3 regions of the Dechloromonas sp. A34 genome follow, and region 1 is predicted to be linked to each of the others. Evidence: predicted binding sites of a transcription regulator. Region 1 holds the regulator's gene; each other region holds the start of a gene.
The links. The regulator sigma-54, encoded in region 1, starts transcription at its own class of promoters, with help from an activator protein. The targets are predictions, from matches to a motif close to TGGCACGCTTNCTGCTNA.
Positions count from the first base shown of each region.

Region 2: rsxA (electron transport complex subunit RsxA) is a predicted target of sigma-54. The motif match lies at 4,456-4,473, and genes of this name have one in related genera.
Region 3: NQE15_RS08335 (PEP-CTERM sorting domain-containing protein) is a predicted target of sigma-54. The motif match lies at 5,678-5,695, and genes of this name have one in related genera.

Region 1 is NZ_CP102486.1:4,709,700-4,716,719, forward strand. It holds gene ttcA (tRNA 2-thiocytidine(32) synthetase TtcA) at 1-660, shown strand, start outside; gene NQE15_RS23460 (adenylate/guanylate cyclase domain-containing protein) at 725-1,624, shown strand; gene hprK (HPr(Ser) kinase/phosphatase) at 1,683-2,615, opposite strand; gene ptsN (PTS IIA-like nitrogen regulatory protein PtsN) at 2,625-3,071, opposite strand; gene hpf (ribosome hibernation-promoting factor, HPF/YfiA family) at 3,127-3,450, opposite strand; gene NQE15_RS23480 (RNA polymerase factor sigma-54) at 3,465-4,934, opposite strand; gene lptB (LPS export ABC transporter ATP-binding protein) at 4,963-5,697, opposite strand; gene recX (recombination regulator RecX) at 5,694-6,125, opposite strand; gene recA (recombinase RecA) at 6,118-7,020, opposite strand, start outside.
Region 2 is NZ_CP102486.1:3,483,847-3,490,866, forward strand. It holds gene NQE15_RS17400 (RnfABCDGE type electron transport complex subunit D) at 1-194, opposite strand, end outside; gene rsxC (electron transport complex subunit RsxC) at 191-1,648, opposite strand; gene rsxC (electron transport complex subunit RsxC) at 1,705-3,216, opposite strand; gene NQE15_RS17415 (RnfABCDGE type electron transport complex subunit B) at 3,224-3,751, opposite strand; gene rsxA (electron transport complex subunit RsxA) at 3,844-4,422, opposite strand; gene nifL (nitrogen fixation negative regulator NifL) at 4,691-6,223, shown strand; gene nifA (nif-specific transcriptional activator NifA) at 6,249-7,020, shown strand, end outside.
Region 3 is NZ_CP102486.1:1,640,995-1,648,014, forward strand. It holds gene dapA (4-hydroxy-tetrahydrodipicolinate synthase) at 1-142, shown strand, start outside; gene bamC (outer membrane protein assembly factor BamC) at 155-1,282, shown strand; gene NQE15_RS08305 (MBL fold metallo-hydrolase) at 1,279-2,046, shown strand; gene NQE15_RS08310 (hypothetical protein) at 2,102-2,326, opposite strand; gene NQE15_RS08315 (hypothetical protein) at 2,462-2,899, opposite strand; gene rlmD (23S rRNA (uracil(1939)-C(5))-methyltransferase RlmD) at 2,989-4,287, shown strand; gene NQE15_RS08325 (Bax inhibitor-1/YccA family protein) at 4,333-5,025, opposite strand; tRNA gene NQE15_RS08330 (tRNA-Ser) at 5,155-5,242, shown strand; gene NQE15_RS08335 (PEP-CTERM sorting domain-containing protein) at 5,754-6,362, shown strand; gene dinB (DNA polymerase IV) at 6,647-7,020, shown strand, end outside.

The DNA of each region.
Region 1 (7,020 bases):
CTCGATCAGAAGCAGCCCGGATTCCCAGCTGACGTACTGCCGGCCTATTTTGAATCGCTCGGCATCGAGCATCGCATTGTCGCGGTCGATACCTATTCCGTGGTCAAGGAAAAGATTCCCGAAGGCAAGACCACCTGCTCGCTGTGTTCCCGGTTGCGCCGCGGCATCATCTACCGGACGGCCAAGGAACTGGGCGCCAACAAAATCGCCCTAGGCCATCACCGGGACGACATGGTGCATACCCTGTTCCTGAACATGCTGTTCGGCGGCAAGCTTAAAGCCATGCCCCCCAAACTGGTCACCGACGACCGCGCCCATGTCGTCATCCGCCCGCTAGCCTACTGCGCCGAGAAAGACATCGCCAAGTTCGCTCGCGGCATGGAATTTCCGATTATCCCGTGCAACCTCTGCGGCTCGCAGGAAAATCTCCAGCGCCAGAAGATCAAGGAAATGATGCAGGACTGGGACAAGCGTTTCCCAGGTCGCACCGAGTCCGTATTCACCGCCATGCAAAACATCGTCCCCTCGCATCTGGCGGACAATGCCATGTTCGATTTCCAGGGCTTGACCCTCGATACCTGGGTCGAGGAGGGCGATATCGCCTTCGATGCGCCGGAAATGCCGATCAGCGGCACAATTCCGTTAAGTCTTTCGGCATAATGCGGAAGCCCGGCTACTCATCATATAATCCGACTTAACAATAACTTACACTCCTGCGCCGTCGATGACTGCCTCGCAACACAAACTGGTCGTGATGTTTGCCGATGTTTCCGGAAGCGCCGGCCTGTTTGAGCGTCTCGGCGATACCGAGGCGATACATGCGGTCGAACGCTGCATCAAACGCATGAAACGTTCGATCGACGGTTATCGCGGCCGCACCGCCCAGGTCGTCGGCGACGAACTGCTCGCTGTTTTCGGAACGGCCGAGGACGCCTGTCAGGCGGCTATCGACATGCAGCAGCGGATCGCCGATTTGCCACCGGTCTCGGGCCTCAAGCTGACTATCCGGATCGGTCTCCATATCGGCCAGGTCACGGAAGATGGGGACAAGTTCACCGGCGAGGTCGTCACCAATGCCGCCCGTATTGCCGGCATCGCCCGCCGCGACCAGATCCTTGCCAGCTCTGCGCTGACCGCCGAATTGCCGGAATCCGGTATCGTTTCGGTTCGTCCGATGCCCGAGTTGGGCAGCATTCCAGAAAATGGAAACTCGCTGAATCTGCTCCAGATTCACTGGACCACCCACGAAGTCGGCGGCCAACCCCATTCGGCCTTCGGGCCAGCATCGCACCCGCCACCGGTTGAGCGTCTCTGCGTCCGCTATCACGGCAAAGCCTTCCTGCTCGACGAAAAAACCCCGGCGCTCTCCCTGGGCCGCGATCTCGGCAACAAGCTGGTGATCGAGGACCGCAAGGCCTCCCGCCAGCACGCCCGTATCGAGAAACGGGCCGACGGTTATTTTCTCGTCGACACCAGCACCAACGGCTGCTTTGTCACCATCTCGGGACGCCAGGAAGTCATGGTCCGGCGTCACGAATTAGCGCTTGAAAGCAGCGGCCGAATCTGCTTCGGCGGTTCGGGTAACGACCCGAGCACCGACGGCGCCGACTTCGAACACTTGTAGTAACTGGAAAACGGCCATCCGCGGATGGCCGGCCGGCAGCGGTGCTATCGCCGCCCGATTATTCGTCGTCCAGCATCATGCGCTGCTGGCGGTCCATGAAATCCTGCATGCTGTCGATGCCGCGTAATTGCAGAATGGTATTGCGCACTGCAGCCTCCAGCAGAACGGCCAGATTGCGGCCGGCAGCGACCGGAATTACGACCTTGCGAATCGGCACGCCGAGCACTTCCTGGGTCTGGGCATCGAGCGGTAAACGGGGTGCATCGCCTGCAGCAACCGTCTTCTGCAAATGGACGATCAGTTTCAGCCGCATTTTTCGGCGCGAAGCAGTTTCACCAAAGATGGTACGGATATTGAGCAGCCCGAGACCGCGTACCTCGAGGAAATCCCGCAACATGCCGGGACACCGGCCATCAATCGTCGCTGGTGCTATGCGCGCCATTTCGACGACATCATCAGCCACCAGGCCATGGCCGCGGGAGATCAGTTCAAGGGCAAGCTCGGATTTGCCGACGCCGGAATCGCCGGTGATCAGAACGCCCATGCCCAGCACATCCATGAAGACGCCATGTAGGTTGACGGTGTCTGCCAGGCGAGCCGAGAGGTAGATGCGCAGCAGGTCGATCACCGCCGAGCAAGGCTTGGGCGAGAGAATCAGGGGGGTACCGGACTGCGTACACGCATCCGTCACCAGATCGGGAGGAACCAGTCCGTCGGCAACGATGACCGCGGGTGGCTGGGCGCTGAGCAAGTCGGTGAACATCTGGCCGAAACGCCGCTCACCGATGCGCTCAGCCCACTCGTACTCGGCAAAGCCAAGGACTTGCAGGCGCTCGGGATGAATGATGTTGATATGGCCGACAACATCTGCCCCGTAATTGTTCGAAAGCTTGATCTCGATCCGGCGTTCGGTCTGTTGGCCGATCACCCAGCTCAACAGCAGCTTTTCGCGGTTATCGTCGTAGAGCTGGGTCAGACTGATATGGCGCACGAGCGTTGATCAGGACTGAAAGAGCGCGACGACGGACGCCGGGTCCGGGGCGGCCTGCAGTGCATCGCGGAAGGCGCGATCGGCAAAACGCTGGGCCAGCTCGGAGAGAATCTGAAGATGCTCTTCGGTGGCCTGTTCGGGCACCAGAAGGACAAAGAGCAGATTGACCGGGCGGCCATCGGGTGAATCGAAAGGGACCGGAGTCGCCAGGCGCAGGAAGGCACCGGCCGCATTTTTCAGACCCTTGATCCGGCCATGAGGAATGGCAATGCCCTGACCAAGTCCGGTCGAGCCGAGTTTCTCACGGGCAAACAGGCTGTCGAATATAACCGAGCGCGCCAAGCCGAGATGCGACTCGAAGAGCTGGCCGGCCTGTTCAAAGACCCGTTTCTTGCTGCTGGCCTCAAAGTCGAGAAGCACCTGCGAGGCCGACAGAATGTTGCTTAGAGGGTTCATAAGGGGAAGGGGTAAAGCAAGGGGCCGCAGCTACAGCGCTGCGGCCGATCGGCGCTTATTCAGCAACGTCGAGCGCAGGCTTTTCACCGCGATGGTGATCCTGCACTTTTTGCTTGTATTTGAGAACCTGGCGATCCAGCTTGTCGAACATGGCGTCGATGGCGGCATAGAGATCGTCGCCGGATTCTTCGACATGCATGTCCTTGCCGGGCACATGGACGGTAACTTCGGCCTTCTGTTTGAGTTTCTCGACAGACAGGACGACGCTCACACCGGTTACCTTGTCAAAATGGCGAACCACGGGATCCAGCTTGTTTTCCACGTACTCGCGCAAGGCGGGGGTAACTTCGATGTGGTGACCAGCGATCTGCAGATTCATGTTTTCTCCTCTCTCTACAGGGTCTTGCGTAAATTGACCGGCGGGATGTTGAGCGACTCGCGGTATTTGGCTACCGTGCGTCGGGCGACAACGATTCCCTGCTGGCCTAGTATTTCGGATAATTGACTATCCGACAAGGGCTTCTTGCCGTCCTCGGCTCCGATCAACTGCTTGATCAGAGCGCGGATGGCGGTGGCGGAACAAGCTCCGCCGGTGTCGGTAGCAACATGGCTACCGAAGAAGTATTTCAGCTCAAAAATGCCCCGCGGCGTCGCCATGTATTTCTGGCTGGTGACGCGGGAGACGGTCGATTCATGCAGGCCGAGAATGTCGGCGATTTCGCGCAACACCAGCGGCCGCATGGCGACTTCGCCATGCTCGAAAAACTGGCGCTGGCGATCGACGATGGCCTGGGTTACGCGGTGGATGGTCTCGAAGCGCTGCTGGACGTTCTTGATCAACCAGCGGGCCTCCTGCAACTGGCCGGTCAGGTTGCCATTGCCCCGGCGCTGGCGGGAGAGTATCTCGGCATACAGGCGGTTGATGCGCAGGCGGGGATAGGCATCCGGATTGATGTAGGCCGTCCACTTGTTCTTGAGCTTTTTGACGATGACGTCAGGCGTAATGTAGCGCGCCTCGACCTGGGCAAAACCGGCCCCCGGCCGCGGATTCAGACGAGTGATCAGAGCGTGCGCCGCGCGCAGCGCCTCGTCGTCGCAGCCGGTCAGGCGGCGAATCTTGACGAAATCCCGGGCGGCCAGCAACTCGAGGTGCTTTTCGACGATGGCCAGGGCCAACGGCTGTTCGGCACAGGGCTGCAGGGCCTTGAGTTGCAGGGCCAGGCATTCCTGCGGGCTGCGCGCGCCAATCCCGGTCGGATCGAAGTGCTGGATATGATGCAGGGCGATTTCGAGCTCTTCGAGCTCGATCTCGTATTCCGGCGGCAGAGTTTCAAGAAGTTCCAGCAAGGAAGCCGACAGGTAGCCGTCATCGTCGAGGGCTTCGATCAGGAAGCGGACCAGGGCACGATCGCGCTCGGTCAGCTGGGTCATGCCCAGTTGCCAGCCGAGATGATCGCGCAGGCTGATGGTGCCGGCATGAATGTCCTGGGCATCGCTATCGTCGTCCTCGTCGCGCCCGGCACCGGTAAAGGTCCCAGCATCCGAGCTCCAGCGATCGTCGTCGACATCGGAGGGGGCTGATGGCACATCCATTTCACGGTCGTCGCGGGCATCGCGCTCTTCGCGTTCGACCTTCTGTTCGCGCTCACCTTCGCTGGTCTGCGGCGAGTCGAACTGCTGAGCCGCGGTAAAGGTCTCGCTGCCACCGTCGTCGTCGCGCTCCAGCATCGGATTTTCGAGCAGATAGCGTTCGATTTCCTGCTGCATTTCCACCGTCGACAGCTGTAGCAGCTTGATCGACTGCTGCAACTGGGGGGTCAGCGCCAGATGCTGGGATAGTTTGAGTTGGAGGGCAGGTTTCATCGGTTGGGATAGGGGCGCTGCTTAACGGTCAGAGCTTGAAATGCTCGCCGAGATAAACCTTGCGGACGCTTTCATTCTCCACGATTTCGTTCGGCCGTCCAGCGGCGAGTACGCGGCCAGCGTTAATAATGTACGCATGGTCGCAAATACCGAGGGTCTCGCGGACGTTGTGGTCAGTGATCAGCACACCGATACCGCGCTCCTTGAGGAAGCGGATGATTTTCTGAATTTCCAGGACGGCGATCGGGTCGACGCCGGCAAAGGGTTCGTCGAGCAGAATGAAGCGAGGATTGGTGGCCAGCGCCCGGGCGATTTCGACCCGCCGCCGCTCACCGCCGGAGAGTGCGGCGGCGTTGACGTGGCGGACATGGCCGATATGCAGTTCGCCGAGCAGACCCTCGAGGCGGTCATTGACTTCCTCTTCGGGCAACTTGAGCAGTTCGAGGATGGCCCGGATGTTTTCCTCGACATTGAGCTTGCGGAAGACCGAGGCCTCCTGCGGCAAGTAGGAAAGACCCTGCCTGGCCCGGCTGTGCATCGGCAGATGGGTCAGCCGGGCATCGTCGATATAGACCTCGCCGCCATCGGCCGGCACCAGGCCGACAATCATGTAGAAGCAGGTGGTTTTGCCGGCCCCGTTCGGTCCGAGCAGGCCGACAACCTCGCCGGCGGCGACCTCGAACGAAACGTCCTCGACCACGGTGCGCGCCTTGTAGCGCTTTTTCAGGTTATGGGCCGAGAGCTTGGAGATCGGGGCGTTCATTGGCTGGCTCCGCGCATGACCCGGCGGATGGCATCGCCCGAGAAGCCGCGGTATTGCAGAAAGCGCATCTGCTTGGCCCGCTCTTCCGGGGTCTGCGGCAACTGGCCAAATTTCTTGGCCCACACCGACTGGCAGCGCTCGCCCTCGTCACCGCCTTCGGGCAGGGCGGCGGCGATGTCGTCGTCACCGACCCCGGTCTGCCGCAACTCCTGTTTCAGCCGCGCATTACCGTAACGGCCGGCACGGGCCACGACGCGTTGCCGGGCAAAGCGGTGGTCGGAGAGCAGATTCTGGGCTTGCAGGGTGTCGAGCACGGCCGCGAGCTGCTCTTCCGACTCGGCGGCGCCAGCGAGTTTGGCCTTCAACTCGGCCCGGCTGTGTTCGCGCCGGGTCAAGAGTTTCAGGGCACGAACGCGCAAATCAGACATCAGCCTTGGCAGCCTTGACCGGCTTGATGACGTTGGTGCTGGCGGCCTCGCGGATGCCGGCCTCGATTTCCTGGGCGATTTCCGGATGGCTGCGCAGGAATTCTCGGGCGTTGTCCTTGCCCTGGCCGATTTTCTCGCCCTTGTAGGCATACCAGGCGCCGGATTTCTCGACCAGCTTGTGGGCGACACCCATTTCGACGATTTCGCCGTGGCGGGAAATACCTTCGCCGTACAGAATGTCAAAAATGGCTTCGCGGAACGGTGGCGAGACCTTGTTCTTGACGACCTTGACCTTGGTTTCGCTGCCGATGACTTCATCGCCCTTCTTGATCGAGCCGATGCGGCGGATATCGAGGCGCACGGAAGCGTAGAACTTCAGCGCATTGCCACCGGTCGTCGTTTCCGGCGAACCGAACATGACTCCGATCTTCATCCGGATCTGGTTGATGAAGACGACCAGGGTGTTGGTCTTCTTGATGTTGGCGGTCAGCTTGCGCAGGGCCTGGCTCATCAGCCTGGCGTGCAGGCCGACCATCTGGTCGCCCATTTCGCCTTCGATTTCGGCACGTGGGGTGAGGGCGGCGACCGAGTCGATGACGATGATGTCGACCGAACCGGAGCGGACCAGCATGTCCGAGATTTCGAGGGCCTGTTCGCCGGTATCCGGCTGCGAGATCAGCAGGTCGCCGACATTGACGCCGAGCTTTTGCGCATATTGCGGATCGAGGGCGTGTTCGGCATCGATGAAGGCGGCGACGCCACCGAGTTTCTGCATTTCGGCGATAACCTGCAGACAGAGCGTGGTCTTGCCCGAGGATTCCGGTCCGTAGATTTCAACGACCCGGCCGCGCGGCAGTCCGCCAACGCCCAGGGCAATATCCAGACCCAGCGATCC
Region 2 (7,020 bases), 1.2 Mb from region 1:
AGCGCTTCGAAGCCGAGGCAGGACAGGATGGTCAACAACCAGAGGAAGAAGGATGGCCAGCCGAACAGCCAGAAGCCGTAGAGCGTGGCGGGGACGAGCGCCATCTGGACACGGAACATGGTGCGCGTCACCGAATTGCCACCATGAGCATGCGGCGAGGCAATAGGCTGGGCGGATAGGACAGTCGAAGTCATACGGTTTCTCCTTGTTTTGCTGCGTCGAGCGCAGCGGCCGCCTGCGCGGCGGCGCGTTCGGCTTTACGTCGGGCGGCCGCCTCGACCTTTTCCCGCGCCTCGCGCTCCAGACGCTCCTGGCGAGCCAGGGCAAGCTTCTTGGTCGATTCGGTACGCAACTGCGTACGCTGACGCGCCGAAAGATCACCCTTTGCGTGATAGAAGTACTGGACCAGCGGAATGTGCGACGGACAGACATAGGCACAGCAGCCGCAGGCGATGCAGTCGGTCAATCCGAGATCTGCGGCGCCGTCGAGGTCGTCGTTGCGGATGCGCGCACTCATCTCCAGCGGCAGCAGCCCCATCGGGCAAGCCTTGACGCAACTGCCGCAACGGATGCATGCCTCGGGCTCATAGCGGGCAGACTCCTCGGCATCGAGGAGCAGAATGCCACTCGTCCCCTTGATCACCGGCACCCTGGCATGGGGCAGAACGGAACCCATCATGGGCCCTCCCATGACCATCTTCGCCGCCGCGCCCTTGACGCCACCGGTGAAGGCAATCAGGTCGCTGACCAAGGTGCCGATCGGCACCTCGTAGTTGCCGGGCATTCCTGCAGCCTTGCCATTCAAGGTCATCAGACGGCTGACCAAGGGACGGTTCAGGCACACGGCGTCATGGACGGCATAGGCCGTGCCGACGTTATGGACGATCACGCCAACGTCGGCCGCACGCGCGTCGGAAGGCACTTCACGGCCGGCGAGCTCGACGATCAACTGACGATCCGAACCCATCGGATAACGCGCCGGAACCGGCACGATACGCACTTCGGCAAACCCCGACGATGCCTCGCGCATCGCGGCAATCGCCTCCGGTTTGTTGTCCTCGATACCGACCTTTGCCTGGCGCGCGCCGGTGGCAATCAACATCAGCCGGATGCCGGAAACGATCGCCGCGGCACGGTCGCGCATCAGGCGGTCATCGCAGGAAAGATAGGGTTCGCATTCGCTGCCGTTGATGATCAGCGTGTCGATGCTTGAACGCCGCCCAAGACTCAGTTTGACTGACGATGGGAAGGTCGCCCCGCCCAACCCGACCACCCCGGCGGCGGCGACAAGATCGGCGATCTCCGTCGGCGCCAGCGCAAAGGGGTTGGCCGGCCGCTCGTTGTCGAGCCAGCGGTCGTCGCCGTCGGCATCCAGGGAGATTGCTACGCCCGGCAGACCAGAGGCGTGCGGCGCGGTAATCTCGCCGATCGCGCTGACGATGCCGGAGGTCGGCGCGTGCAGCGGCGCCGAGATATTGCCTTGGGCGGCAGCAATCAACTCGCCTTTGAGAACCTTCTGACCAACCATGACCACCGGCCGGGCCGGCGAGCCGACATGCTGCGACAGCATCAGGTGCAGGCGCGGCGGGATCGGCAGGCGCCGGACGGGCTGATCGGCAGCCGGCCGCTTATGGTCGGCCGGATGCACCCCCAGCCGTTGCCGAGGAAGGATTGGAAAAGGTTCATGAAGCCCATGACACGCCCCTAGCTGACCGTACTCTGGTCCGCCTGCGCGGCGGCAGCGGCCGCAGCCGCAGCTCGCTCAGCCTTGCGTTTTGCAGCCGCCTCGACCTTCTCGCGATTTTCGCGGTCCAGGCGTTCCTGGCGCTGCAAGGCCATTTTTTTGGTCGCATCGTTGCGCAGCTTGGCGCGATCCTGCGACGCCATCTCGCCCTTGGCGTGGACAAAAAACTGGACCAGCGGAATCTTCGACGGGCAGACGTAGGCGCAGCAGCCGCAGGCGATACAGTCCTTGAGACCGAGGTCGATTGCTTCACCATAGACTTCGTTGCGGATGCGCGAGCTCATTTCGAGCGGCAGCAGGCCCATCGGACAAGCCTTGACGCAGCTGCCGCAGCGGATGCACGGATTCGGCTCCTGCTCGGCGACCTCGGCCGTATCGAAAGCCAGGATGCCGCTCGTGCCCTTGACCACCGGCACCCGCCAGTGCGGAATCTGCATGCCCATCATCGGCCCGCCCATGATCCGCCGCGCCAGGCCGAGACCATCGCCCTTCAGACCGCCGGCGAAGGCGATGACTTCTTCGGCCAGAGTGCCGATGCGGACTTCGATGTTGCCGGGCTGGCTGGCGCATTGACCGTTCAGGGTCACCAGCCGCGAAATCAGCGGCTTGCCTTCGCGCACGGCGGCGCGCACGGCGAGCGCCGTGCCGACGTTATGGACGATCACGCCGATGTCGGCCGGCCGGCCGTCAGCCGGCACTTCGATGCCGGTCAGTTCCTGGATCAGCTGTTTTTCCGAGCCCATCGGGTAGCGTGCCGGTATCGGCCGGATCTGCACATTGGCGAAGGGGCTGGCCGATGCCTGCATGGCGGCAATGGCTTCCGGCTTGTTGTCCTCGACGCCGACCAGCGCGACGCCGGCACCGGTGGCATGGAGCATGATGCGGATGCCATCGACGATGCCGGCCGCCTGGTCGCGCATCAGGCGGTCGTCACAGGAGAGATAGGGCTCGCACTCGCCGCCATTCATGACCAGCGTCGTCACCTTGGCGCGCGAGGCGCCGATCAGCTTGACCGCCGACGGGAATGCCGCGCCGCCGAGGCCGACGACACCGGCCGCCGCGACGCGCGGGCCGATTTCGGCTGCACTCAGTGCAAACGGGTCGGCGCAGCCGTGCAGTTCGACCCACTCGTCGGCACCGTCGGCTTCGAGAATGATCGCCGGCAGGCTCAAGCCGGAAGGATGCGGCGCCGTGATCTCGGTTACCGCCACCACCGTCCCGGAAGTCGGGGCATGAATCGGCGCCGAGACCATGCCTTGGGCATCGGCCAGCAGTTCGCCCTTTTTGACGTGCTGGCCAACCAGCACCACCGGCCGGGCCGGGCCGCCGAGGTGCTGCTGCAGCGGCAGATAGAGCTTGGCCGGAACCGGCATGACGCGCACCGGCTGGTCGGCTGCCGGACGCTTGCGGTCGTCCGGATGAACGCCCCAGTCGTCGCCGAGGAAATGCTGGAAGAGGTTCATCAATCCCATGGTGTTCTCACGCAGCCAAAGGCTTGGGCATGACCCAGTGTTGCAGGGTCACCGGCACCGGCTTCATGGCGAGCGCCTCGGTCGGGCATTTTTCGATGCAGCTGCTGCAGCCGGTGCAGGCTTCGCGCAGCACGTTGTGGATCTGCTTGGCGGCGCCGAGAATGGCGTCGGTCGGGCAAACCTTGATGCAGCGACAGCAGCCGATGCACAGCTCTTCGGCGACGACGGCGATCTTCGGACCGTCGTCGGACATCGCCGAGAGATCGACAGTCAAGCCCAGCTTGGCGGCGATCGAGGTCGCCAGAGCCTTGCCGCCCGGCGGGCAGCAGGTCGGGGCGGCGGTGCCGTCGACAATCGCCGTCGCGGCCCCGGAGCAACCGGGGAACCCGCACTGCCCGCAATTCGAACCGGGCATCATGGCGATCAGTTCATCGACCACCGGGTTGCCCTCGACCTGCAGGAACTTGTTGGCGATGCCGAGGATGATGCCGAGTGCGGCACCGAGGATGGTCAGGCTGAGAATGGCGGCGATCATGTCAAGCCTCCCGATGGGCCGCCCCGAGGGAGGCGGCGCCCCCTTGGGGGGGCAGCGAACAAGGTGAGCGTGGGGGTCATTTTCTATCTCCCTTAGACGTTCAGGCCCGAGAAGCCCATGAAAGCAAGGGCGAGCAGGCTGATGGTGACGAACGCAATCGGCGCGCCGGCAAAGGCGCCCGGGACACGGGCCAGGGCGACGCGCTCGCGCAGGCCGGCAAAGATGAGCAAAACGATGGTGAAGCCAAGCGCCGAACCGAAGCCGTAGAGCAGGCTCTTGAACAGGCTGAACTTCTGCTCGACGTTGAGCAGCGCGACGCCGAGCACGGCGCAGTTGGTGGTGATCAGCGGCAGGTAGATGCCGAGAGACTGGTAGAGGCCGGGGCTGGCCTTCTTGATGAACATCTCGGTAAATTGCACGACCGCCGCAATAACCAGGATGAAGGTCAGGATGCGCAGGTAGCCCAGGCCGAAGGGCTGCAGCATCCAGTTATCGAGCATCCAGGAGGCACCGGCGGCCAGCGTGATGACGAAGGTGGTCGCCAGCCCCATGCCGAGAGCGCTGTCCACACTCTTGGAAACGCCCATCACCGGGCAGAGGCCAAGGAACTTGATCAGCACCACGTTATTGACCAGGGCGGTGGATAGCAGCAGTAAGAGAAATTCGCTCATGGTTGTGAGATTCCAGGTTTTTCCCCTGCCCTCACTGCATAAGGCATGCCAAGCAGCGCCCGGACAACAAAACCCCACAGCGATGCGGCCTTCTGAAGCATGCGCACCAAAACAGGGCGTTTTTGCGGGAAACAAATGTCACAAAGCCGACAGACATTTCGTCGCATTTCCCCCGAAAGCCTGACGACAGGCCGCCATCGGCCTTGCCCAGGCAAAGCGGCACGGATTCTGCTAATCAGTAAAAAACGATCTATCGAGGAGCCCGTTCATGTCGGTCACACCGCTTGCCCAAGCCTGTACAGATACCAAGCAGGAATTGACACTGCCTTCCGAAGCCTATCGCCAGGCGGTGGATCAGGCCGACCTGGCGATTTCGATCACCGACCAGAAAGCCAAGATCCTTTTCGCCAACGAAGCCTTCTCCCGGGTCACCGGCTATGGCCGCGACGAAATCGTCGGCCAGAACGAATCGGTGCTCTCCAACCACACGACCTCAGGCGAAATCTACCAGGCGATGTGGGGTGAGCTATCGGCCCAGAAGCCCTGGTCCGGCAAGCTGCTCAACCGCAGAAAGAACGGCGACCTCTACCTGGCCGAACTGACCATCTCGCCGGTCGTCGATAGCACGGGAATCACCACGCACTACCTCGGCATGCACCGCGACATCACGGAACTGCACCAACTAGAGCGGGCGGTGCAAAACCAGAAGCACCTGATCGAATCGGTGGTCGATGCGGCGCCGATCGCGATCGCCCTGCTCGACCCGAGCGCCCGCGTGCTGCTCGACAACCTGGAATACAAGAAGCTGGTCACCGATCTCGGGGTCAAGGAGCCGGCGCACATGCTGCTCGACAGCCTGGCCCCGATGTGGCGCGAATCGCTGGCCGGCAACCCCAAAGGTTGCAGCTTCTTCAACCGCGAAGTGCGCATCGACCGTCCGGCCGGGCGCGCCCGCTGGCTGTCGGTGACCACCTCGGTGATCGACATGCAAAGCAACTGCGCCGACAGCTACTTCTGCGCCACCGGCCAGCCCGGACTGCTGCTCGCCATTGCCGACGTCACCAACCTGCGCGACGAACAGGAACGCACCCGCGCCGCCGTCCTGCAGGCCGTGCTGGCCGAGGAAGAACGCACCGCGGCGATCCGCGAGGGCCTGTCGGCGGCGATCTTCCGGCTCGAGGAACCGATGAACGTCATGGCCTCGGCCATTTCGGTGCTCCAGCGCCGCGACCCGGCCGCCGCCGAGATGTTGCAACAGGCGCTGAGCAGCAGCCGCGAGCACCTCGAGTCGCTGCGCAAGGTCATCCCGCAGAGCCCGCAGGAGATCGTGGTTCGCGTCAATGTCAATGAAATCCTGCGCGACGTGCTCGAAGTCAGCACGCCGCGCCTGCTCGGTGCCGGTGTCACCGTCGACTGGCAGCCGGCGGCGACGCTGCCGCCGATCCTCGGCCGCCCGCTGCAACTGCGCATGTTGTTCAAAGCCCTGGTCGACAACGCCATCGAGGCGATGAACGTCAAGGGCTGGAAACACCGCGAGCTGAGCCTGACCAGCGCCGTCGACCACGAGTGCATCATCGTCTCGGTTCTCGACAGCGGCCCCGGCATCCCGGAAGACTGGCGGCACAAGGCCTTCGAGCCCTTCTTCACGGCCAAGGGCGGCAGTGGCCGCCACATCGGCACCGGGCTGTCGCGCGTCCAGCAGGTGGTGGCCGATCACGGCGGCATCATCGATCTCGACGAAAGCCCGAGCGGCGGTTGTGCCGCCATCGTCGAGTTCCGCATCGATGGCGACCCGATCTAATAACAATAAATAACGAGAACAGCATATGCACGAACACATCATTCACAGCGCCAACGCCGATGCCGAGTGCCCGCCGCCCGGTGGCTTCTGCCGAACGCACGAGCTGAACATCCTGTTGCTTTCGGCGCTCTACGCCGTTAGCCAGGTGCTCAGCCGTTCGCTGGCCTTCAAGGATTCATTGCGCGACGTGCTGCGCGTCCTGCACGACGAAGCCGGCCTGGCGCGCGGCCTGATCAGCGTCGTCGATCCGGAGACCGGCAATCTGAACATCCATACCATCTACAACCCGGACGGCCCGGATTCCGACGCTGCCCAGTACGGACCGGGCGAAGGCATGATCGGCCTGGTCCTCGAAAAGCCGCGCACCATCAAGCTGGTACGCGTCGCCGACGAGCCGCGCTTCCTGAACCGGGAGAAGGTCTATCTGCCGGAACTGCCCTTCATCGCCGTGCCGATCAAGGTCGGCGGCAACCTCCAGGGCGTTCTCGCCGTCCAGCCCGAAGCCGAGGACGACGGCCTGCTTGAGGAACGAGCCCAGTTCGTCGAGATGGTCGCCAACCTGATCGGCCAGAGCCTGCGCCTGTCGCTCGAAGTCGCCCAGGAAAAATCGACCCTGCTCGAAGAACGCGACCTGCTGCGACGCACCGTCCGCCACCAGTTCGGTTTCGACAGCATGGTCGGCCGTTCGGCGGTGATGCGCCGGGTTTTCGACCAGGCGCGGATGGTCGCCAAATGGAACACCACAGTGCTGATCCGCGGTGAAACCGGGACCGGCAAGGAACTGATCGCCAACGCCA
Region 3 (7,020 bases), 1.7 Mb from region 1:
AGCCAACCCGATTCCGGTCAAGTGGGCAGTCGAACAACTGGGTCTGATGCCGGGTGGCATCAGACTACCCTTGACCCGTTTGGCAGAAGCCAATCAGGGTCGCGTACTGGCCGCCATGCGCCAGGCTGGCGTGATCGCCTGACGGAGATAGAGAATGAATCGTCGGCTTTCCGGCCTTACGCTTTCCCTGCTGGCCATCGCAATGGCGGGGTGCAGCATTTTTCCTGATTCGCGCAAGATCGAGTACAAGTCGGCGGGCAAGGTGCCCACTCTCGAAGTTCCGCCGGACCTATCGCAAGTTGCCAAGGATGATCGTTTTTTGGTTCCCGACGCAGATGGCAAGGGCAGCGCGACATTCTCGGCTTATAGCGCCGATCGTACCCCGGCAGCGCAGGCAAAAAATGCGACAGTCCTGCCTGAGATCGATAAGGTTCGTGTCGAGCGTTCGGGTAATCAACGCTGGCTTGTGGTTGCCGTTCCGGCCGATAAACTGTGGGATACGGTCAAGGATTTCTGGCAGGAAACCGGTTTTATCATCAATGTCGAGCGCCCCGATGCTGGTGTGATGGAAACCGACTGGGCGGAGAATCGCGCCAAGATTCCGGACGACATTATTCGCAACACCATCGGCAAACTGCTCGACTCGCTCTATTCGACAGGGGAGCGCGACAAGTTCCGGACCCGTTTCGAGGCTGGCAGCGAGCCGGGCACCACCGATGTTTTCATCAGCCACCGCGGAATGGAAGAGGTCTACACCTCTTCGGCCAAGGATGACACACGCTGGCAGCCCCGTCCGCCCGATCCGGAGTTGGAAGCTGAAATGTTGCGGCGCCTGATGGTGCGTCTGGGTTCGGAGGAGAAGCGTGCCGAAGCGTCGCTGGCCAACGTCAAAGCCGAACCCCGCGCCAAGCTGGCCAAGGCAGACGACGGTTCCGGCACCCTCGAAGTTTACGAACGGTTCGACCGGACCTGGCGCCGGGTAGGTTTGGCGCTGGATCGTGTCGGCTTTACCGTGGAAGACCGGGACCGTTCGCGCGGGCTGTATTTTGTCCGCTATGTCGATCCCGAAGTCGATAACCGCAAGAAGGACGATGGCTTGATGTCCAAGCTTGCCTTCTGGCGGAGTTCGGAAGCATCGGCAAGTTCCAAGGTGCAGTATCGCATTCACGTCAGTGATGCCGGTCAGCAGAGTGTGGTTCAGGTGCTTTCCAGCGAAGGCGGTACCGACAAGTCGGATACCGCCAAGAAGATTCTCGGACTGCTCCTCCAGCAGTTGCAGTGATACGGTTCGCCTCGCTCGGCAGCGGCAGTGCGGGTAACTCGCTGCTGGTCGAGAGTGGCGACACCTGCCTGATGCTCGATTGCGGGTTCGGGTTGCGGGAAACCGTGGCCCGGCTTGCCCGACTTAGGCGTCAGCCGGCCGATTTGACCGGCGTCCTTGTCACTCACGAGCATGGCGATCACCTTGGCGGTGCTTGTCGACTCGCCCGGAAATTCTCGCTTCCAGTCTGGATGACTCATGGCACCTGGTGCGCAGCTCGTGAGCCCAATGCCGGACTGGATCTCCATGTAATCGACAGCAGTTGTCCGCTGGTTATTGGCCGGCTCGAGGTGCAGCCTTTTCCTGTTCCGCATGACGCGCGCGAGCCGGTCCAATACGTGTTTTCGGATTCGGCGCATCGTCTGGGGGTGCTGACCGACATTGGCGAAATCACGCCACATGTTCGTGACGTTTTGTCAGGCTGCGACGGTTTGGTTCTCGAGTGCAACCATGATGCTGCAATGTTGGCTGCATCGTCCTATCCACTTGCGGTGAAACGACGCATTGCCGGTCGTTTAGGTCATCTCGAAAATTCTGCGGCAGCCAACCTGCTCAGCCAGATTGATTGTTCCCGCCTGCAACATCTGGTTGCAGCTCACCTTAGCGAGCGCAACAACCTGCCGAAACTGGCGGTTGGTGCCTTAGCGCGGGTCTTGGGGTGCGCCGAGAGTTGGGTCGGTGTGGCTACGCCAGATTCGGGGTTCGACTGGCGGCAGATTGTATGAGTTGGAAAGAAATAAAAAAACGGGGCCGAAGCCCCGTTTTTGCGATGCAAGAAGATTACTTCTTTTCCTCAGTGGCCGGAGCAGCAGCCGGGGCCGGGGCAGCTTCGGCCGGCTTGGCAGCGTCAGCGGCCGGAGCCGGAGCGGCTTCAGCGGGCTTGGCGGCTTCAGGGGCCGGGGCGGCGGCAGGAGCCGGAGCAGCAACCGGAGCCGGGGCTTCCTTCTTGCCGCAAGCGGTCAGGGCAACAGCAAGCAGGGCAGCAACGAGTAGAGACTTATTCATGGGGTTTCCTTATCGACAAGTACCAGCAAAAGCCAAAAATTTTCGGAGATCAGAACTGCCTGATCAGCGCGCGATTATAGCAACGTTTTGGTTGTTTTGGCACCGAATGCTGCGCTGCGGCATGGCGATTGCGTATCAAAGACCTAGCGTGGAGCTGCTAATGGACTCGCCGCCCTCAGAAAGTATTTCCGCAAAGCGGATCAGGTAAGGCCTGACTTCATCGGCTTCATCGATCAGGAGTTTGCTTCTTGCTTGGTCGTGGTCGAAACGAATCAGCGCATGTCTGTCATCAACGAGAATCATGCTGTCACGCAGATGCGCAAGCTGCTCGGATGTTTGCTGGGCCAGCAGACGGTGGCTGTATGTTGTCAGCAAGTTGTTGAGCAAGGGATGCACCTTGCGCAGAGCCGTTGCATCGCGTACGGCTATTTGCAGAGCATCCTGCTCTGGGCCTTGCAGTACGCGTTTCAACGCATCCAGGCGGGAAGGCGTTTCCAGCTTGAGTTGGCCGATATCCTGGTCATAGATTTGGATTTTTCGACAGGCCAAGCCCAGCAGGCGGTCGATCGCCACCTGATAGTCACTCCAGGATGTAATCAATTCACGAGCCATAGCGCTTAGTGTAACCGATTGATAGAATTCGTGCTTTTTCGGAGCTGACCGTGCCGATCGGGATCATCGAATCGCTGGATCACGAAGCGAGGGGTATCACCCGCCTCGAAGGCAAGACTGTATTTGTCGATAGCGCCCTGCCCGGGGAGACCGTTGAATATGCCAGCTTTCGGCGAAAACCGAGCTACGAGTTGGCACATCTGGTTGCTGTTCTAAAGCCTTCGACGGCACGGGTGATTCCGCGTTGTGTGCATTACGGCGTTTGCGGCGGCTGCGCCATGCAGCATATGGAGCCATCGGCTCAGGTCGCAGCCAAGCAACGGGTGCTGGAAGACAGCCTTTGGCATATCGGGCGCGTTCGACCGGAGACCATTTTGCCGCCGATTCACGGCGCGCCCTGGGGATATCGGCATCGGGCGCGGCTCGCTGTACGTAAGGTGGCAAAAAAAGGTGGGGTGCTGGTCGGTTTTCATGAGCGGCGCAGTAGCTACATCACCGACATGCGGGGATGCGATGTATTGCCGCCGCATGTTTCGGCATTGCTCGTGCCTTTGCGCGAATTGTTCGCTGTGCTGTCGGTCGCCGAGCGCTTGCCGCAGGTAGAAATCGCTGTTGGCGAGAAATGTACTGCTCTGCTTCTGCGTATCCTGGAGCCGCTGAATGCTCGCGACGAACAACTTCTGCGCGATTTTGCCGATCGCCACGATATCGTGTTCTATCTGCAACCGAAAGGACCGGATACAGCTTATCGTTTCTATCCGGTGCCAGGGCCGCGCCTGTCGTACACCTTGCCCGAGTTTGATCTTGAGCTGGATTTTCGGCCAACCGATTTCACCCAGGTCAATCATGCGGTCAATCGCCTGCTCGTCCGCCGGGCATTGCGTTTGCTCGACCCGCAAGCCGGCGAACGCATCGCCGACATGTTCTGCGGCCTCGGCAACTTCACCCTGCCGATTGCCCGTTCCGGCGCCACCGTGGTTGGTATCGAGGGTAGCGAAGCGCTGGTTCGGCGCGGGCGCGAAAGCGCAACTGAAAATGGTTTGGACGGCAATGTCGCGTTCGGTGTCGCCAATCTGTTCGAATGTACCGAGGCGTCGCTGGTCGCACTGGGGCGCTTCGACAAGATGCTGATCGATCCTCCACGCGAAGGTGCGCTTGAGCTCGTCAAGGCGTTGGGCGAGGATGCACCGCGCCGCATCGTCTACGTCTCCTGCAATCCGGCAACGCTGGCCCGCGATGCGGCCGTTCTGGTGTCGGACAAGGGTTACCGCTTTGTTGCGGCCGGAGCGGTCAACATGTTCCCGCATACGGCGCATGTCGAGTCGATCGCCGTATTCGAACGGCCATGAAAAAGGGCGGCCGTGGCCGCCCTTGTCGATTCCGTCGGGAACGGCTTAGTCGCGATCGCCCGTGAAGGCCATGATCAGGTGCAGCAGACTGACGAATACATTGTAGATGTCGAGATAGACCGCCAGAGTCGCGCTGACATAATTGGTTTCGCCACCTTGCATGATGCGGCTGATGTCATACAGGATGTAGGCCGAAAAGATCATCACGGCGGCGGCCGAAATGGCCAGCGCGAGCGCCGGAATCTGGAAGAAGATGTTAGCGAGGGCGGCGAGCAGGATGACGATCATGCCGACGAACAGGAACTTGCCCATGTTGCTGAAGTCACGCTTGCTGACGCTGGCAATACTGGCCATCGTGAAGAAGACTGCGCCGGTGCCGGCGGCCGCCATCGCAATCATCGAGCTGCCATTGGAAAAACCGAGGGCGACTTGCAGGATGCGGGAGAGCATCAGGCCCATGAAGAACGTAAAGCCGAGCAGCAGGCCAACCCCCAAGGCGCTGTTCTTGTTCTTCTCGATTCCGTACATGAAGCCCCAGGCGACGCCGAGGAAAAGCATGAATGCAATAAAGGGGCTGCCGGCCAGGAAGCTGAACTGCAGCTGGATGCCGACCAATGCGCCGATAACCGTCGGCACCATGCTCAAGGCGAGCAGCATGTAGGTGTTGCGGAGAACGCGGTTCTGTTGCAGAGCAAGGCCGGATGAGCCTTGATTGATTGTCTCGAAGTGGGTGTTCATGCGGGAAGCTCCCTTTCTGTGGATTGCTCAGCCGGTAAGACTAGCGGAGTCGGGTAGAAGTTTCAATAATTGCCTACTGAATCAGTCGGATATTCTCCGCGGCCTTTATGCTATCATGCGCGCCGTCTGGGGTCTGTGGCAGAGCGGTTGAATGCACCGGTCTTGAAAACCGGCGTGGAGAAATCCATCGTGAGTTCGAATCTCACCGGACCCGCCAGATACCAACGACAAAAGCGCCTACCCGGGCGCTTTTTTTCTGCCCGTCGGTTGGAGAACGCCTTCCCGTAAGCGTTTCCAGCCCTGCACATATTTTGTGCAGGACCAAAAGACGCTGACGAATCAGCTTTGTGCGAAGCTTGCCAAGCGCTAACCCACAAGCTTATCCACAGATTTCGGGGGTAACTGGCGGATGATGGCTTTTGTGGCCATTCACGGGTTTCCTGTAGCGTGACTACAGATCGTCAGAGTCTAATTTTGCTATTGGTCTGACATTGGTGGGGTTGAGAAAAGTAGAAAAATGACCGGAAACCATTCTTGTTGCCAATTTTTAGTCGAGAAATCTTACATATTGTTTGTGATTTGTGAATTTCGGCAATTCGCAAAAATTCAAAAAACGTTCTGAATCAATTGTATGGTGTGTATTTCGGGTGGCTGGCGTACTTGTTGCTGATAAGGCTTGCGCGTCATGTGCCCGGCGCAAGCAGCGTTATCCCAATCGAGGTCAAGCCATGAAATTTCTCTTACTCCCTTTGCTGACGGCGGTGGCCTTGTCCGTTTTTGCACCCTGGGCGCAGGCGGGAACTGTCACGGTCACATTTGCCGGCACGGTCAGTGGCTATTGGTCACTACCGATTGTCGAGGATGATTTTCCGATTGGCACTTCAGTTGGAATGACCCTAGTTTATGGCGACGGGTTTATCGGTCTGCCGGCATCTCAGCTTTATCTGGGGATGAGTACAACGGCAAGTGGAACCCTGACACTCGGCTCCTCCAGTTACATGCTCAACGCCATGGAACTGACGTCCTATAGCTTTGGCTCCACTCTTGATGATCCTGCGCCAATTATGAGTTTTCATGTGACTGGTACGGGCCCGGCTACGGACGAAAATGAGCCGTTCTCAGGGCTAATGTTCTCGATATTCAACAGCAATCCTCAGGGAGGCGCCCCCCTTGTCGGCTTTGGGAACGTGAATTGGATGGTCGCAGATAACGGCTACCTGTTTGCATCGGGTAGTTCGAGCTATGTTCAGATCGAGAATCCGATTCCGGAACCGTCTTCCTTGTTGTTAACCCTGGCGGGGCTGGCGTTGTTGAGGCGGCGCTTCCCTAGAACTTGAAAATCGGCGCGGGGAAACCCCTCGTGCTTCGAATCACACCGGACCCACCAGATACCAAAGACATAAGCGCCAATTCTGGCGCTTTTTTTGTGCCCATCGATTGGAAAAGGCCTTCCTGCAAGCGTTTTCAGCATTGCATATATTTTGTGCAGGACCAAAAAACGCTGATGAATCAGCTTTGTGCGAAGCTTGCCAAGCGCTAACCCACAAGCTTATCCACAGATTTCGGGGGTAACTGTTGGCGCAGAGCCGGAGTCTGTTCGGAAAATTGTTATACTGTAAAAATGAACAGCATTCGTCGAATTGCCCACCTCGATATGGATGCCTTTTTCGCATCAGTCGAATTGCTGCGTTACCCGGAACTGCGCGGGCAGCCGGTGGTGGTTGGCGGACGTAATGTCCATCGGCCGTTGGAGCAGGTCGATGGCAGCCGGTGTTTTGCGCGTCTGCGTGATTATGTCGGTCGTGGCGTGATCACCACGTCGACCTACGAGGCCAGGGCTCTTGGCGTGCATTCGGGGATGGGGCTGATGAAGGCGGCGCGACTCGCGCCCGATGCCATTCTTCTGCCCGCCAATTTCGATGCTTATCGTGACTGCTCGCGCCGTTTCAAGGATGCGGTAGCGACAATTGCGCCGCAGATCGAGGACCGGGGTAT